Regions from separate parts of the Halomonas sp. LS-001 genome, predicted to be linked through region 3. Evidence: predicted binding sites of a transcription regulator. Region 3 holds the regulator's gene; each other region holds the start of a gene.
The links. Region 3 encodes sigma-54, which starts transcription at its own class of promoters, with help from an activator protein. Its sites were predicted from a motif close to TGGCACNNNNNTTGCTNT; they were not measured.
Positions count from the first base shown of each region.

Region 1: a site for sigma-54 is predicted at 1,220-1,237, ahead of ACU6TU_RS16155 (P-II family nitrogen regulator). Genes of this name have one in related genera too.
Region 2: a site for sigma-54 is predicted at 1,286-1,303, ahead of speB (agmatinase). Genes of this name have one in related genera too.
Region 4: a site for sigma-54 is predicted at 2,159-2,176, ahead of ACU6TU_RS12210 (circularly permuted type 2 ATP-grasp protein). Genes of this name have one in related genera too.

Region 1 covers NZ_CM129816.1:3,643,439-3,646,584, reverse strand. The annotation lists gene ACU6TU_RS16165 (helix-turn-helix transcriptional regulator) at 1-375, opposite strand, end outside; gene ACU6TU_RS16160 (accessory factor UbiK family protein) at 602-970, opposite strand; gene ACU6TU_RS16155 (P-II family nitrogen regulator) at 1,315-1,653, shown strand; gene ACU6TU_RS16150 (ammonium transporter) at 1,698-2,948, shown strand.
Region 2 covers NZ_CM129816.1:227,040-230,185, forward strand. The annotation lists gene ACU6TU_RS01025 (sigma-54 interaction domain-containing protein) at 1-1,153, opposite strand, end outside; gene speB (agmatinase) at 1,355-2,305, shown strand; gene ACU6TU_RS01035 (purine-cytosine permease family protein) at 2,590-3,146, shown strand, end outside.
Region 3 covers NZ_CM129816.1:1,340,830-1,343,975, reverse strand. The annotation lists gene lptB (LPS export ABC transporter ATP-binding protein) at 1-648, shown strand, start outside; gene ACU6TU_RS05940 (RNA polymerase factor sigma-54) at 771-2,192, shown strand; gene hpf (ribosome hibernation-promoting factor, HPF/YfiA family) at 2,297-2,605, shown strand; gene ACU6TU_RS05930 (PTS sugar transporter subunit IIA) at 2,610-3,077, shown strand; gene rapZ (RNase adapter RapZ) at 3,138-3,146, shown strand, end outside.
Region 4 covers NZ_CM129816.1:2,696,449-2,699,594, forward strand. The annotation lists gene ACU6TU_RS12205 (alpha-E domain-containing protein) at 1-535, opposite strand, end outside; gene ACU6TU_RS12210 (circularly permuted type 2 ATP-grasp protein) at 540-2,027, opposite strand; gene ACU6TU_RS12215 (transglutaminase family protein) at 2,452-3,146, shown strand, end outside.

The DNA.
Region 1 (3,146 bases), 1.5 Mb from region 3:
ACGCAGGCGTTGCGGTGCGGGTTGAAACGCCTTGAGCCCGGTCTGTTCATTGAAATGTGCGCTGAAGGCGTCTCCGGCCCCTAACTGAAATGATTGGCGGCCGAGCCCCACCTGAATATGGCCTTCAAGGATCACGCTGAGAAACCAGGGAACAGTACGCCGTGAGGTAGAGGCGTAAGCGTGCAGGACATCCAGATCAGAATGTGTCACTCGCAAGGAAGGATCAATCTCTACGTCCATCACCCGTCCCTGGGCAATGCACGGCCCGGATAGAAACCGCTCGGCATCGGGAAAGTGGTAATCAATCCCGTAGCGTTGCCCAAGGGCCTGCAGATCATGGGTGGTGAGCGGTATGCGAGCTGTCGCCTCTACCATCGGTTGCATCCCTTGGGCATCAATTAATCAGCCATTTAATACGCCATCGACCAGTTCATTCAGAGTGTCAGAGAGTATCATAAAAAATGTTAAATTTAATGATATTGATTCGTATTTATTTTCCCGCGTTTATTGATTGAGCACGGCCTTCATCATGCATTGATATTCGCTGCGCTAACGAATCAGTGCAGCGAATAATCGTTGAGTGTTTATCGTGGACCGCGCTTTATTGCGGCTTATCCGTATTCTTGTCTTTCTGCTCTGTTTCCGGCTCTGTTTCCGGCTCTGGCTCATGCTGAACAGGTGCCGGAGGGGCTTCTGCTTCAACAGGCGTTGTGGTCGGTGTCGTGGATGCCTCCACGGCAGCCTCTAAGCTTGCCACCTGTTTTTCCAGTGCTTCAACGCGGGCGCGAGTGCGCTGCAAGACATCCATCAAAATATCGAAGTCTTCCCGTGATACAAGCTCCAGACGGTCGAAAGCACCCCGGACCACCTGTTGCACACCTTTCTGAATATCTTCGGGGGCCTGCGAGGCATTCTGCAGGCGTTCACCGATCTGTTGTGCCAGTTGGCCGATACGGTCGTGGGGCATCATAGTCGTCTCCTTTTGGGTTAGCGCTCTGGTAAGGATACGCAACACAGCGGCAACGCGCATGCGCCAAAGCCTTTTTGGCCAAAAAATAGCGTAGTCCCATCCATGCCTTTTAATGATGCAGCGCCGTAAATCGCTTGCTCTTTTTTGGTGCATCAACCGAGGTTGTGCTGGCTATAAGACTTTCAGAGATTACGAAAGAAAGTACATAATCGTAATAAAATACTGTTTTTAAAAGTAAAAAAATAAAGTTGGCACGTTATGCGCATTGTAGAGGGCAAGCACCTGGTTCGGGCAGTGGCTGCTGCTTACACCAACATCTGTTAACGACGCAAGGGAGATCCGGGATGAAACTCATCACCGCCATCATCAAACCGTTCAAGCTCGACGACGTGCGCGAAGCGTTGGCTGACAACGGTGTTCAAGGCATTACCGTGACCGAAGTGAAAGGTTTTGGTCGTCAGAAAGGGCATACCGAGCTTTATCGTGGTGCTGAATATGTGGTGGATTTTCTACCCAAGGTGAAAGTGGAAGTCGCCGTTGATGATTCACGCCTGGAGAGCGTGCTGGATGCTATCTGCAGTGCGGCCAACAGCGGCAAGATCGGTGACGGCAAAGTCTTCGTTACACCGCTGGAAGACGTGATCCGTATTCGTACCGGCGAGCGCGGCGGCGACGCTGTGTAAGCCTGCTTCCACCCCCTTGATTCTAGCCTGATGGAGAAAATCCTATGAACGAGTTAGCTGAGCTGAGTTATGCGCTCGATACCTTCTACTTTTTGATTTGCGGTATTCTGGTCATGTGGATGGCCGCTGGTTTCTCGATGCTGGAAGCTGGCCTTGTTCGTTCCAAGAACACCGCTGAAATCCTGACCAAGAACGTGGCTCTGTTTGCGATTGCCTGCACCATGTATCTGCTGGTGGGCTACTACCTGATGTACTCCAGTTCGGCAGGCGGTTTCATTCCCAACCTGGGCTTCCTTCTGGGTGATGAAAACAGCGCTGCTGCCGTGACGGCGGGTGGTGATGATGCGCCTTACTATTCCATGCGTTCGGACTTCTTCTTCCAGGTCGTCTTTGTGGCGACTGCCATGTCGATCGTTTCCGGTGCCGTGGCAGAGCGTATGAAGCTGTGGGCCTTCCTGGCTTTCGCTGTGGTGATGACGGCGGTTATCTACCCGGTGTCTGGCTACTGGACCTGGGGCGGTGGCTGGATCAGTGCAATCGGTTTCTCCGATTATGCCGGTTCGGGCATTGTCCACATGGCCGGTGCGGCGGCTGCGCTTGCCGGTGTTCTGGTACTTGGCCCACGTAAAGGCAAGTATGGCAAGGATGGCTCGATCCGTGCCATTCCCGGCGCCAACCTGCCACTGGCAACCCTGGGTACCTTTATCCTGTGGATGGGCTGGTTCGGCTTTAACGGTGGCTCGGAGCTGAAAATGTCGGATATCGGCTCCGCCAACGCGGTAGCACAGGTAATGGTCAACACCAATGCGGCGGCTGCCGGTGGTGTGATTGCTGCCCTGGTTCTGGCGAAACTCTGGTTCCGCAAAGCGGATTTGACCATGGCGCTTAACGGCGGTCTGGCAGGTCTGGTCGCGATTACCGCTGGGCCTTCAGCGCCCACGGCGGTAGGCGCGATGCTGATTGGTATGGTGGGCGGCCTCCTGGTCATTGTCTCTATCGTGACGCTCGACAAGCTCAAGCTGGATGACCCGGTCGGTGCGATTTCCGTCCACGGTGTGGTGGGTATCTGGGGCTGTCTGGCCGTGCCGCTGACCAATGCGGATGCGACGTTCGGCGCGCAGATCATCGGAATGGCAGGCATCTTTGCCTGGGTCTTCCTCGCCAGCCTGATTGTCTGGCTGATTCTTAAAGCGGTGATGGGTATCCGCGTCACCGAAGAAGAAGAGTACGAAGGCGTTGATATCACGGAATGCGGTATGGAAGCTTACCCAGAGTTCAGTATTGCCAATAAATAAATGACTCTGCTGTAACCGCTTCACCTGGCCTCCCTTCTTGGGGGGCCTTTTTGTATCGGCAGAGTTTCCTTAAGTGAATCAGCTTTTCATTATCCGTGGGTGGCAGTGTATGCTAAAGGGCATCTCAGGCAGGCGGTTGATGCCGTCTGCGCTGGCGCAGATACTGACATGCTGGCATGGTTCGGCTGACACTGTTTA
Region 2 (3,146 bases), 1.1 Mb from region 3:
GGCTGGATAGCCAAGCTCTTTCCAGCCAGTTTTCAAGCTCGCGAATGTTGCCCGGCCAGTCACAGCCCATCAACGTTGACCATACCTGGTTATCCAGGATTTTTTGCCGCCCATAGCGTTGGTTAAGGCGCGCCAAACAGGCTTCCACTAGATCGGGAATATCTTCCCGGCGGTCGCGCAACGGGGGAAGCGTGACGGGTATGACGTTGAGGCGGTAGTAAAGATCCAGGCGAAATAAACCCGCTTCTACTTGTTTCGCTAAATTCTGGTTCGTGGCGACGACCAAGCGAAAATCCACTTTGCGGGGGCGAGTATCGCCGAGTCGAGTAAGGCTACCGTCCTGAATGACTTTTAGCAGTTTCGTTTGCATTAAAAGAGGGAGCTCGCCGATTTCATCAAGAAACAGCGTGCCGCCTTCTGCCTGCTCTAATAACCCCGCTTTTCCTTGACGAGCCGCGCCGCTGAATGCGCCTGGCTGATAACCAAACATCTCAGACTCAAATAGATTTTCAGGGATAGCCGCACAGTTCACCTCAATAAAGGGGTGATTATGGCGCTGGCTCCAGCGGTGAAGCTGTTTGGCAAACGCGGTTTTCCCCACGCCTGACTCGCCTAACATCAATATATTGGCGTCCGAAGGTGCGACGCGTTTGAGCAGTAGGGCGATTTCACGCATAACGTGGCTTCTCGCCTGCAGGTCATCCAGCGCATCGTCCAGTGCTTGCTCCTCGGCATCGGGAGCTGCCTGGCTGCGCTTTAAGTGCTCACTAAAGCGCTTCTGGAGCAGTGCATATTCGTCCTGAAGAAACTGTAAATCGGTTAAATCCCTGGAGCGGCTAATCACACGCTCCAGTTTTCCATTAACAAAGACGGGGTAAGCTTCGGCAATCACACGACGTCCGGTGCCTGTTATCTGCATGAGTTGCGCAGGCTTCAGGGTGCGCATCACTTCCAGGGTGATCGATGGCTTCAATATGCCTGCTTGCTGAAGCTGGTAGACGCTACTGCCCAGCAGCTCTTCCCGAGGCGCGCCATAAACAGCTTCAGCACCGGGGCTAATATCAAGTACCTGGCCTTCACCGCTGACAATAAAAAAATGGTCGTTAGCGGTTTCAACAATGGTCTTCAGCACGCACTGATCGATCTCACTCACGGCAAATGTCCCTTGGATAATTTTTGAGTTGTTTTTGCATTAAAATGCATATTTGACTTAATTATACGTATTTTTGAGTCATTATTGAATTGTTAATAACTGAAAACTCTACCTTCCGGGCATTCAGGAACTTGGCACGTTCTATGCAATGTATTCAGCATCAGTACGTAATACAGCGTTAACAATTCCAAGGAGAACTGTATGTCTGAACTTAACCAGCCGCTCGGTGGAAATAGCATGCCGCGCTTTGGTGGGCCAGCCACCATGATGCGTTTACCTACCCAGGAAAGCGCCGCAGGGTTAGATGCTGCCTTTATCGGTATTCCAATGGATATTGGTACGTCTAACCGTCCTGGTACACGTCTTGGCCCCCGCCAGATCCGTGATGAATCACGCATGCTGCGCCCCTATAACATGGCCACCCGTGCCGCGCCTTTTGACAGCCTGCAAGTCGCGGATATTGGTGATGTGCCGATCAATACGTTTCACCTGCCTAAAAGCGTCGACATCATTACCGCCTTTTATGATGAGGTGCTGGCGCATGACTGTGTGCCATTAACACTGGGTGGAGAGCACACGCTAACGCTTCCTGTCCTGCGTGCTATTGCGAAAAAACATGGCCCCGTTGGCTTGATCCATATTGATGCCCACGCCGATGTGAACGATCACATGTTCGGTGAGCCGATCGCCCATGGCACGCCGTTTCGCCGCGCCCAGGAAGAAGGCCTGTTAGCCCACGGCAAAGTGGTGCAGATCGGTATTCGTGGCACCGGCTATGCCGCCGAGGATTTTGACTGGTGCCGTGATCAAGGGTTTCGTGTCGTTCCCGCCGAGGAGTGCTGGTATCGCTCGCTTGCTCCCCTAATGGAAGAAGTGCGCGAACAGATGGGCGATACCCCGGTTTATATCAGTTTTGACATTGACGCCTTGGATCCATCGCTTGCCCCCGGTACGGGCACGGTTGAGATGGGGGGGCTTACGTCGTCACAGGCATTGGAAATTGTGCGTGGTGCGGCAGGGCTAACGATTGTCGGCGGTGATTTGGTAGAAGTATCGCCCCCCTATGACACGAGCGGCAATACGGCGCTGATCGGTGCCACTTTGCTGTACGAAATGTTGTGTGTTTTGCCAGGCGTAAAACGCCGCAGCTAATCAGTGATGACTGAGTCTGTTTTTCAAAGCGCCGACTTAACAAGGCGCAAATATAAAAAACCAAGGGGAAGCACTGCTTCCCCTCGGACGCCACCAGCCCACCTCTAATAATCTCTTCCAATAGGTGAAAGAAATGTCTTACTCCCAAGTCAAGTTGGATAAAGCTGACCCGTCGGCACCGGTCCATCGGCTGCATTTGCTGAAGTTCTTGATTCCCTCATTCATTGGCGGACTGTTTTTCTTTATTCCTTCCCGTAATTTGCTGTTATCAATGGAGGTGAGTCATGTCGCTTAAGGATAATTTTGGCCAGGACTCGCTTTCCGCAGAGCATGTTGAACGCAGCCTGGGGTTGCCTGGAACGTTTGCCCTTTGGCTTGGCGCCAATGTGGTAGTGACCACCATTCTCACTGGCATGTTTTTGGTGCCAGATCTCACCTTTCAGCATGCCATACTGCTGATTTTATTGGGTTCAGCGATCGGTATTATCCCCTTGGTGTTAATCGGCGTAATGGGGCAGCAAACCGGCATGACAACCATGGTGCTGGCGAGGGGCACTTTTGGCCGCAAAGGGGCTAATTTTCCTGCTTGGGTTAATTTACTGGCGCTAATTGCATGGAGTTGGATCCAGGCACTATTAGCGGGTATGAGTCTTGATTACGCCGTTGAAAGTCTCACTGGCTATTCCAATGTGGCGCTGTTTACGGTGCTATGCGAAGCGCTGGTAGTACTTATTGCCCTACGTGGCCATTTAGGCATCGAAAAGGTAGAGAAAATAGCAGCGGTACTGATGGTGGGACTGTCGGCTGTGGTGCTATTTGCGCTGAATCGTCATTACGATTT
Region 3 (3,146 bases):
GCCCAAGGCAGCATTGTTGGCCTTCTCGGGCCTAATGGCGCGGGCAAGACCACGTCGTTTTATATGATTGTCGGTTTGGTAAAAGCCGATGCAGGCAAAGTGTATATAGATGATCTCGACCTGACCCGTGCGCCCATGCATGAACGGGCTATTGCCGGGATTGGCTATCTTCCGCAGGAAGCCTCGATCTTTCGCAAGCTGAGCGTTCGCGACAATATCATGGCCATTCTGGAAACCCGTAAAGGACTCTCGCGCACCGAACGCAAAAGCGTTCTGGAGCAGTTGCTGGAAGATTTCCACATCACACACATCCGCGACAATATTGGCATGAGCTTATCGGGTGGGGAGCGACGCAGGGTGGAAATTGCCCGCTCACTGGCGACTGATCCGCATTTCATTTTACTCGATGAGCCTTTTGCAGGTGTCGATCCGATATCCGTGGGTGATATCAAGACCATCATTCGTGCTCTCAAAGCACGCAATATTGGCGTACTGATTACCGACCACAACGTCAGGGAAACCCTCGATATCTGTGATACGGCTTACATTGTTGGCGATGGCCACATTATTGCCAGCGGCTCCCCGGATACGATTCTTGATAACCAGCAGGTCCGTGATATTTATCTGGGCGAAGACTTCAAGCTCTGATTTTATCCGGCCACCTCCCCTGTCTGTTGCCAGCTTTTTTATTGATGGCATGCTTATTGCTACTTGCGCTTGGCAGCGGCTGCTTTTAGGGTAAGGTTTTACATGCCACGGGTGGTTCACGAATGGCCATGAAAGCGTCCCTTCAACTGCGTCTTGGCACTCAACTGACGATGACGCCTCAGTTGCAACAGGCGATTGCGCTACTGCAACTGTCGACGCTGGATCTACGTCAGGAAATCCAGAACGCACTTGATAACAATCCCCTGCTGGAGCAGGAAGAAGAGTTTGGCGAGCAAGCCGTCAAGGAGGCAAAGGAAGCCGACTGGTCGGATGATATTCCGACCGAACTCTCTGTCGACAGTGACTGGTCGGACACCTATCAGGATGTTGCTCATTCCAGTAGCGCCAGCAACACCCATGACGGCGCCGATTTCGAGCGTGACACCACGGTACAGAGCCTGCATGGCCACCTGTTATGGCAGCTGGCCATGACCAACTTCACCGCTCGTGAGCAGCTCATTGCCGAAACCCTGATTGATGCTGTCGATGGCAACGGTTATTTATCACTGTCATTGAATGAGGTTCGCGAAAGCCTTCTGGCCACCGCCCATGAAGGCATTCATCAACGTGATATCGAAAATGTACTGCTGCGCCTTCAACAGTTTGAACCCACTGGCGTATTTGCCCGCGACCTGCGTGAATGCCTGATGCTTCAGCTGGCAGCATTACCGGATGACACCCCGTTGATTGTGCCAGCCAAGCGGCTGGTTCGGCAGTTTCTGGAAGTGCTTGGCAAAGATGACAGTCGCACATTAAAGCGGCGGTTAAACCTGGATGATGAACAGCTCGGCGCCGTCATTCATCTGATACGTAGCCTTGACCCACGCCCTGGAAGCACCTTTGGTAGCACCGCCAGCGGCTATGTCATTCCAGACCTCGTCGTACATCACGACAAGCAAGGCTGGCATCTGACCCTTAATCCTGAGGCAATGCCCAGGCTACGAATCCAGCCAGAATACGCCAGCTTAATTAAACGTGCCGACAAAAGTGATGATAACCAGTTCCTCAAGGATCATCTTCAGGAAGCGCGCTGGCTGATAAAAAGCCTATCCAGCCGCAATGACACCCTGCTTCGCGTCGGCCAGGAAATTATTGTTCGTCAGATCGGTTTTCTCGAACATGGAGAAGAAGCAATGAAACCGCTGATTCTTGCAGATATCGCCAATGCGGTGGATATGCATGAATCCACCATTTCCCGGGTGACCACGCAAAAATTCATTCATACGCCACGCGGTGTGTTTGAGCTTAAATACTTTTTTTCAAGCCACGTCGGCAGTCAGGATGGCGATCATCATTCCAGCACCGCCATTCGTGCACGGATCAAAAAACTGATTCAGGAAGAGCCGCCTCGCAAGCCGCTTTCCGATAGCCGGCTGGTTGCTTTACTCAAGGAAGATGGCATCACGGTTGCTCGCCGTACCGTTGCCAAGTATCGAGAAGCCATGGGAATTCCCTCTTCCAGCGAGCGTCGTCACTTAAGCTGAACCGCCTTAAACCGTTTCTATAAGTGGAAACTGACCTAAAGGGCTTTGCTTAATAAAAAAAAGGGTTACAATCAAAGAACAGTCGACGGAAAGGAGTACGTTCAATGCAAGTCAATATCACTGGACACCATGTAGAACTGACCGATGCCCTGCGCGATTACGTCAACGAGAAACTCGAACGCGTCGAGCGCCACTACGACAACATTACCACTGTTCAGGTTACCCTTTCAGTGGAAAAGGAGCGTCAGCAAGCCGCATGTACCCTACATGCGGCAGGCGCAGACTTGCATGCCGAAGCCACTGATAACGATATGTACGCAGCAATTGATGCGTTGGCAGATAAAATTGATCGTCAGCTGGTAAAACATAAAGAAAAAGCACAAGCGCGCGCCCAAGGCGCTGGTGTCCGGTAATCTAATGACTTTGGAAACCATCTTGCCCCCAGAGCGCGTCCTATATGATGTCCCTGGGGGTAGCAAAAAACGCGTACTGGAATTTTTCAGCACTTTTATTGCTCAGAACACGCCCAGCCTGGACAGCCAAGAAGTTTTTGGACGTCTGATCAGTCGTGAACGGCTGGGTAGCACGGGTATCGGCAATGGCGTCGCCATTCCACATGCTCGCAGCCCTCACTGTTCAACACCGATCGGCAGTTTTCTGAAACTGGCTGAAGCCGTTGATTTCGATGCGATTGATGGCGAACCTGTTGATCTCGTGTTTGTGCTTTTAGTCCCCGAAGAAGCTGACGATACGCACTTGGCACTGCTTGGACAGGTTGCAACCATCATGAATGACGTAAGCGTTCGGGTTCAGCTTCGCAAAGCGGGCAGTCAACGAGAATTGCTGGAACTGATCAGCGAAAAAATACGCGATAGCGCCTTCTGATTCTGACGCTTTCAGTACACTCGAAACTTCTTACGAGTGAATCAACGCAAGAGAGACGCTATGCAATTG
Region 4 (3,146 bases), 1.4 Mb from region 3:
GCACATCGACAATGCGTGTGGTCATATCGGCGCGTTCCAGCTGTCTGCCAAGCTCCATGAAGGTGCGCGCGGAACCTTGACTCATGGTGCCTTCAATCAGACCCGTCAGTGACTGACAGCCACGGATAACGTGCTGAAGGAAGCGGTCCCGTTGACGCGGTTTCACGCTACTTTCGGCGTTATCGGCGATATAGAAATACAGCTGATTGACCTCTTCCCAGGTTTCACGCGGCACCACATCACGAGTGGTGCGCAGATTTTCCCGTGCGCTGGCAAGCGATGCCAAAATAGAGCTACTGTTGCTTGCCTCAGCACATAAAAAGTGTACGACGCTACGCTCATCAAAACTTTCATAGCGCTGTTGATAGGCTTCCAGGCTACCGGTCATTTCCACCAACGGCCCCCACCCCAGGGGAACGTTACGCGGCAAATCCAGCATCAGGTGGCTATTGACGCTTAACAGGCGCGCGGTATCTTCGGCACGTTCGATATAGCGTGCCATCCAGTAAAGGTTTTCTGCTACACGTGACAACATGGCGCTAGACCCCCTGTACGGCAGTGGTCGCCGCTTCATGGTTTTCGTCAGTTTCGATAATCCAGGTGTCTTTGCTGCCGCCCCCCTGAGAAGAGTTCACGACCAGCGAGCCTTCGGTAAGGGCTACCCGAGTCAGCCCGCCCATGGTGACATGGGTTTCCGCACCCGACAGAATAAACGGACGAAGATCCACGTGGCGCGGCTGAGGAAGACCGTTTGCCAGCGTCGGCGTGGTGGAAAGCGCCAGCGTTGGCTGCGCCATATAGTTACGCGGATTTGCCTTGATCAGCCGGGCAAATTCATCGCGTGTTTCCTGGGTCGAATGCGGTCCGATCAACATGCCATAGCCGCCCGACTCATTGGCAGGCTTAACCACCAGCTCATCCAGGTGATCCAGCACATAGCGGCAATCATCTTCGAACATGCAAAGATAACTCGGCACGTTAGGGAGCAAGGGCTCCTGATCCAGATAATAACGAATCAATTCAGGCACAAACGCATAGACAACCTTGTCATCTGCAACGCCAGCGCCGGGGGCATTGGCCAGCGCAACGTTGCCACTGCGCCAGGCACGCATCAGCCCTGGCACACCAAGCATCGAATCCGGATTAAAGGCTTCCGGGTCGAGAAACTCGTCGTCAATGCGGCGATAGATCACATCCACCCGGCGCATCCCCTGAATGGTGCGCATATAGACGCGATCGTGTTCATCGACCAGCAGGTCACTGCCCTGCACTAACTCGACCCCCATTTGCTGGGCCAGGTAAGCATGTTCGAAATAGGCGGAATTGTAGATACCCGGCGTCAGTACAACGACCTGAGGGTCATCCCAAGGGCGAGGCGATAGCCCTGCCAGCATGTCGTAGAGATGGGCAATGTAATCATCTACCGGCAGAATCTTGCCTGAATCAAACAGCTCCGGCAGCACCCGCTTGGTAACGTTGCGGTTTTCCAGCATGTAGGAAACCCCGGAAGGAATCCGCAGATTATCCTCCAGCACGTAAAGGGTGCCATCACCTCCGCGCACCAGGTCCGAGCCGCAGATATGCGCCCAGGTGCCACGAGGCGGGCTGATGCCCACGCACTGGGTGCGGAAATTAACCGACTGGGCAAGCACCTCGGCGGGTAGCACCTTGTCCTTGATCACTTTCTGATCGTGGTAGAGATCATCAATGAACAGGTTGAGCGCTTCCACGCGCTGTTTGAGGCCTGCCTCGGTTCTGCGCCATTCATTGGCGGAAATAATCCGTGGCACGATATCAAACGGCCAGGCCCGGTCTATCATCGAGCCCTCCGAATACACCGTGAAGGTAATGCCCATGGTGCGAATAGCCACTTCAGCCGCCGTTTTGCGCTCCTGCAACTCCTGCGCACTGAAGCCTTCCAGCATGCGGCACAGCTCCATGGCCGAGGCACGTGGCACGCCTGGCGCTGACAGCAACTCATCGTAAAAGTCGCCACATGCATAGTTATTCCAGTTAACCTGACTCATTGGCGCACTCTCCACACATCAATTTAAGATCACACCTTGATTGGGTAATGTCTTATGGTGTCTATTTTTATACTGCTTAGCGCAGACTGACCGTTAAACCTTTCTTCAACGTGCATCTTCAGATGTAAGTCACAGCAAGTTACGTGCCAAGCGGTAAGCACTGATGTATCAACAAGACACTGTCGAACGTATTAATGGCGCGAGTGGAGTTGCATGCACCAAAAAAAAGCACTTTCAAAAACCGATGCATCAAAAAACACCAAGAAGCACCAAAAGGAAATATTGTTCCGTGCGGCTCCCTTTTGAAGCACGCTTTGGCGTAGCATTGAACGCCAGTGCTGGTTATCTGCGAATGCGCTGTTTTCATCTTTGGCATTCGCAACGATGGAATGCCAGACGTCCCGATTTTTTGTGAGGGCGGCTTATGACCCGTGTTGCTTTGTTTCACCGAACCACCTATCGCTTTGACCGCCCTGTCAGGCTTTCACCCCACGTGATTCGCTTGCGCCCGGCGCCCCAGTGTCGAACACCGATCAACGCCTATGCACTGGAAGTGTCAGGCGATGACCACACGCTCCACTGGCAGCAGGACCCGTTCGGCAATTTTAATGCCCGCGTGGTGTTCCCCGAGCCGCGCAACACGTTGAGCATCAGCGTTACGCTTGAAGCCGATATGGTGCCGATCAACCCGTTTGATTTCTTCCTTGACGATGGGGCAGATACTTTTCCTTTTCGCTATTCTGACGTGCTGCAAAAGGAACTGGGGCCGTATCTGGAAATCACCGATCAAGGGCCACAACTGGTTAAGTGGCTGGATAGCATTGCGCGCACGCCAACCCCAAGCGTCGATTTTCTGGTCGCGCTCAACCAGCGTGTACAGCGTGACATTCAATACGAGATGCGCATGGCGCCCGGCGTACAGAGCGCTGAAGATACCCTGCTCCGGGGAATTGGCTCCTGCCGTGACAGCGCCTGGCTACTGGTCCAGGTATTGCGCCATTTAGGACTCGCGGCGCGTTTTGTGTCCGGTTACCTGATCCAGCTGGCTCCGACGGAAATGACAGAGCAAAGCTCAGAAAGCCCTGCCAGCGATGACATAAAAGAGGATTTTTGCGATCT